DNA from 2 places in the Rhodoferax mekongensis genome. Region 1 is predicted to be linked to the other one. Evidence: riboswitches for the same ligand, from Rfam matches in the RefSeq annotation. Region 1 holds a riboswitch; the other holds the start of a gene.
The links. Region 1 has a riboswitch for cyclic di-GMP ahead of RAN89_RS17695 (hypothetical protein). Riboswitches for the same ligand answer to the same signal wherever they lie in the genome.
Positions count from the first base shown of each region.

Region 2: another riboswitch for cyclic di-GMP. It lies ahead of RAN89_RS11645 (putative Ig domain-containing protein); the one in region 1 lies ahead of RAN89_RS17695 (hypothetical protein).

Region 1 covers NZ_CP132507.1:3,696,993-3,699,470, reverse strand. The annotation lists gene RAN89_RS17700 (sensor histidine kinase) at 1-831, shown strand, start outside; cyclic di-GMP riboswitch class I at 976-1,061, shown strand; gene RAN89_RS17695 (hypothetical protein) at 1,124-1,579, shown strand; gene RAN89_RS17690 (YhgE/Pip family protein) at 1,598-2,478, opposite strand, start outside.
Region 2 covers NZ_CP132507.1:2,426,724-2,429,201, forward strand. The annotation lists gene RAN89_RS11645 (putative Ig domain-containing protein) at 1-1,492, opposite strand, end outside; cyclic di-GMP riboswitch class I at 1,650-1,734, opposite strand; gene RAN89_RS11650 (hypothetical protein) at 1,831-2,478, opposite strand, start outside.

The sequences.
Region 1 (2,478 bases):
CGTTTGTTGGCCAATGAATCCACGATTGACTGGCCGAAAACCAGTGTTTACGAAGTTCGGCAACTGGTGGCCAATTTCAAGGAAATGGCGCAATCCCTCACGGCACAGTTTAAAACCATCAATCAAAGCAACGAACTCTTGGAGACCCGGGTACGTGAGCGCACGTCGGCGCTCAATGCATCCTTGAAAGACAAGGAAGCACTTCTGAAGGAAGTGCACCACAGGGTCAAAAACAATATGCAGGTCATTACCAGCCTGCTCAGATTGGAGAGCAGGCGCAGCACCGTTGCGGACACCAAGGTGGTGCTGGGTGATATGCAAGCGCGCATTCGAGCCATGGCGTTGCTCCACGAGCTGCTGTACCGCACCGGAACCTTTGCTTCTGTGGACTTGGGGAAATACTTGAGTCAGCTCTCTACGCAGGCGTTTCAAAACCAGGCCGTGAACTTGCGCTCTGTTCAGCTGGTGCTGAATTTGGGTTCGGTCCCAGTGGGCATGGACCAGGCAGTCACCTGCGGTTTGCTGGTCAATGAACTCATCTCCAACTGTCTGAAGCATGGCTTTCCTGCCCATGACCAGGGGCTCGTGAGCATCGACTTGATTCGTCTGGACGATGCCGACCTGTGGAGCCTGCGTGTGGCGGATACCGGTGTAGGCCTTCCCGGCAATTTTGAAGAGAAGCGAAAGGAGTCGCTCGGCTTGCAGTTGGTGTCCGATTTGGCACGCCAAATTGGGGGAGAGCTTGAGATTGCTCCCAATTCGGACAAAGGCGTGGTGTTTATCGTGAACTTCAGGGCCGTTGAGCCCAATCCTTTGCAGATGCCGGACTGAATCGGGCGGCGCTCAGAATCAGCGGTGCAAGAACTGTGCAATGCCTCCACCACGCACGGACTGACAGCTTTTACTTCTTTTTGCGCATCGAAAACCGATTTGGGGGATTTCCCGGCTTCCTCTATAGTCTGACTTTTCGCGCCTAGAGCGCATGGGCAAACCTGCCGAGAGGCAGGGACGCAAAGCCTCCGGTCCTCCCTGCACAGCAGGCGGATAGCGGGGTTGCTTTCAGCAGCGTTGGCTGTGGAAACGGCGTCATGCCCTCCGGATGCAAAGTACGGGAGTCCACACCATGAAGCAAACCAAGCCCTTTGGACGGGCTTTCATCCCCGCCGCCGAGGCCGCCAGTGCTCACAGTGCTGAAACCCAGGTGCCCCAGCCTGCTGCGGCTCAAGAGGATGGTGCAGCACCGGCCACCGGGAGTGCCGACCTGTTCAGTCTGAGCGGCGGTGCCCTTCCCATGGACTCGCCCGAAGTTGCAAGCCCCTTGCAACAAAAAATGCGGGAGTGGTGCTCTCTGGCAGCCACGGTTGTCGCATTGCTCACGGTGTATGTACTCCTGCGGGACAGCATGACCCTCGCCAACTTGCTGCAGCAGGTCACGACCGAAGAAACAGTGATGATCTGCAAAGACGGCAAGATGGTCTACCCCGACTACAGCATCCTTGACCGGCTGATGAACAACGGACGCTTCTTGTGCACCGAGTGGAGGGTGCAACGCGGCTTTCTCACGCTGCCGCGTCACTGATCGCAGTTCAACGGCAGGTCACAAGCCGACAGCGGGCTGCATCTGGGCCGGGTGCAGATAGCGCCAGCGTCCTATCCAGCAGGCCAGCAACATCGAGATCAAACCGCAAGCGGTGACCAGCAGCATGGGCGATTGCCAGGCACCCCCATAGGCCCCGAACATGGCCGCCTTCACCGCCCGCACCACCCAGGTCATGGGCAGCCAGGGGCTGATGATTTCATACAAGCCGCCACTCAGTTCCACCGGCAAAACGCCACCCGATGCCGACAGCTGCACCGCCAGAAACACCATGGCGAAGACTTTGCCCGCATCGCCCAATGCGCGCGTGAGCAGCATCACGATCATCAAGAAAGACAGTCCTGCCACTGTCAGGCACAAGGCAAAGGCAGCGGGATCAAAAATGCGCACCTTCAAGCCCCATAACACTGTCAGCCCCAGCACCAGCGCCTGCATCAGCACCACGATAGCCGGCATGGCGATCTTGCCGATGAATTTGGCCGGCGGTGAAAAGCGCTTGGCATGCCGCGGCATCACGCGGATATGGATCAGGAAAGCCGCCACACCGGCTCCCAGCCAGAGTGCTGCGGGGATCACGTTGGGTGCAAAGCCGCTGCCGCTGTTGCCGACCACGGCATCGACTTCAATAATGGGTTTGACAGAGTTGGCCAGACCTTCCGGGCTGCCTTCCGGTGTCTCAATGGAAGCCGGCAGCGAATGGGCGAGCAAATCCAATCCACCCGAAAGTGCTTGCGTGCCTGTTTTGAGTTTTTGCAAGCCTTCGGACAAGGCGCCGGCACCATTGCTGAGCTGATTGCTCCCGGCATCCAGCTCGTCGAGCTGGCTGTCCTCGGGCAGTTTGGTCACGGCCTGGCGAATAGCGCCGCTCATGGAGCGCATGC
Region 2 (2,478 bases), 1.3 Mb from region 1:
TGGGCCAGGTGATAACACCCGCATTGCTAATGGTCATGCCCGCTGGTCCGCCACTCAGGGTCCAGGTTACGGGGTTGGATGCATTCACCGATACAGTGAAAGAAAGCGCAGTTCCTACCGTTCCGCTAACGGCTGCCGAAGGTACGACAGGCGCGGCGCTGGCGTTGGTCCCCGTAAGGCTGTTCACCAAGCTGGTGGCGTTGGGTGTCCCGAGGCCGGTAAGCTGGTCGTATCCCACCTTCGATGCACATGTGCTGCAGGTCCCATGGCTGCCCCGGGTAATGTCGGCGAAAGTACTCGCGTAAGTGCCGGGTACTGTGGCCAGTTGGCTGTAGAGGGCAGAGTGGGGTAGGCCCAGCGCTGCTTTGGAAGCCTGCGCGCGGCTCGCGTTGGCAATGGCAATCAGCCCGGCCCATTGTGGGGTCGACAGGCTGGTGCCCCCCACGCTCATCCAGTTCACCGTGGAGCTGCCGGGTGTCATCACGGCGGTGTATTGGCCAGTGGCCGGGTCGGCGTTGAAGGCCACATCCGCTACCACGCGGCGGCTGGTAAAGCCCATGCCCGGGACGGCATTCGATTGGTAGCTGGGCGTCGCGGAATAGGCGCTGATGCCGCCTCCGGTGCCGGACCAGCTCACTTCTGACCGTGTGCCTGTGCCGTTGTAGTTCAATGTCGTCCCGCCTACGGCCAAAACGTTCGGGGACACCGAAGGCCAGGAGACAGCCATACCGGAGTCACCCGTTGCGGCGAGATAGGTCATCTTGGGTGCGGTGAATACCGAGTCCACCGACGCTGTCCAACTGCCTTCTGCTGCGCCGAAACTCATGGAAACAATCCCGGGTCCCATGGAGTTGGCCAGCTTGATGGCGCCCAACAAGCTGTTGAGGGAGGCGTCCGGCGCTTCGATCAAGACAATGCGCGCGAGCGGAGCGGTGGCATGCGCCCATTGCACGTCGAGTGCAATTTCAGTCGCCCAGCCGGAGTTGTAAGCAGGCGCTGTCGCAGTCATGCCTCCAGCGGCAGTGTTGTACACCACAGAGAATTCACATGCATTAGTTGATGCTGCAGCCAGCGGTAATGCTGCGGTGGGTGCTATGATTTTGGTAGCGCATGTCGGTAGCGCGAATTTTTGGTTGAACACGGCTAGCTCGGCAATCGCATTAGGGTTGTGGTATGCGTTGACGATGTAGATGGTCTGTCCGGCACCCATTTGTGCAGCCTTGACTGCTGTGACTGCCGTGCCACTCGCAGGCAGGTCGGGAAGGCTGTAAGCAGCCCGTATCTGCGCAGGTGTGTAGGTTGCGGTATTCGTTCCAGCCGCCATAGGCGTGAAAACAGGCTCTGCGTCCGGGCTGGGCTCCGATTGAGAAAAAGGCGTTGCGACCTGCTCTGCAACAGCGCTGGGCAGGGTTGGCACGTCCATTTGCATGGTCACGGTGCCTGACGCCACCTGATCTGCCGGATTGGAGCCGCCCCCACAGGCGCTGAGCATTGCAATTGCAGAAAGGCAAACTGCAGCCAATGGCCACTTGGTATGGACGCTTTGGTTTTGATGATTGCGTTGGATTTCGAATCTCGTCATGGCAACTGCTCCGGGAAACAAGGGAGGGCCACAACGTTCAATGGAATGCGTGCGTACACATGTTCTCATCGGCGGCCCCGCTACCATGGCATTGCTGCTGTAGGTCGGTGGCTTTGTGTCCCCGTCTTTCAACGGGTTTACCCATAAGCACTGCCAGGTCGGCAGCACTCGATTTGTTAATTTTAACTTTTTTTGCGGAGTTGGCAAATATTGGCGGGTGTTTATCCCTCAACTCCGCCTTGACGCGATCAGCTTTGGATGTTGCATTCACGGCGCAACAAGGCTACCGCGTCATTGAAGGTGTAATCGTGGTCGCTGGTCAGAGTGCTCGACGCCTCTTCGATGAAGTTGGTCCACAGGCTCGCATAGTCTTCCAGATGTTCTGCAGGTGCATGGTCCTGGATGAATTGCAGGGGAAGGGCGGTTTGCAGCCCTGTTTTGCGAATTTTCTTCACTAAGGTGGAGGCCGCTTTTTCGGTCAATACGGTTTTCGCTGCACTGCCTGCGGCCATGCACAGGAAAAGGGTGAGTAGTGAGCTCTCGTCGTCATTCCCACCGGTGGCCTTGGCCCAGGCTTTAGAGACTGATCGATCGAATTGCTCCACTTCGCTGATAGCGTCTTCCACCCAGAAGTACCGCCCCATGAATGCGGGCGTCTGGTCGAACAGCTTGCGGGCAGGAACGGCCGACTCCAACCATTTTGCGGAGTCTTCCCAGACTGAATCACGCACGGACTCCACCACTGGAAGCCATTCGGAGGGTAGGTCTGCAGGCAGCGTCAAGGGCAGCTTGCCGGGTTTGGCAAGGTAGCGCTTGCGCAGCGCAAGAATCATCTTTTCAAAGGTAACCCAGTCCGGCAATGTGCTGCGTTTACAGGCTATAGCAAGCAATGCAGT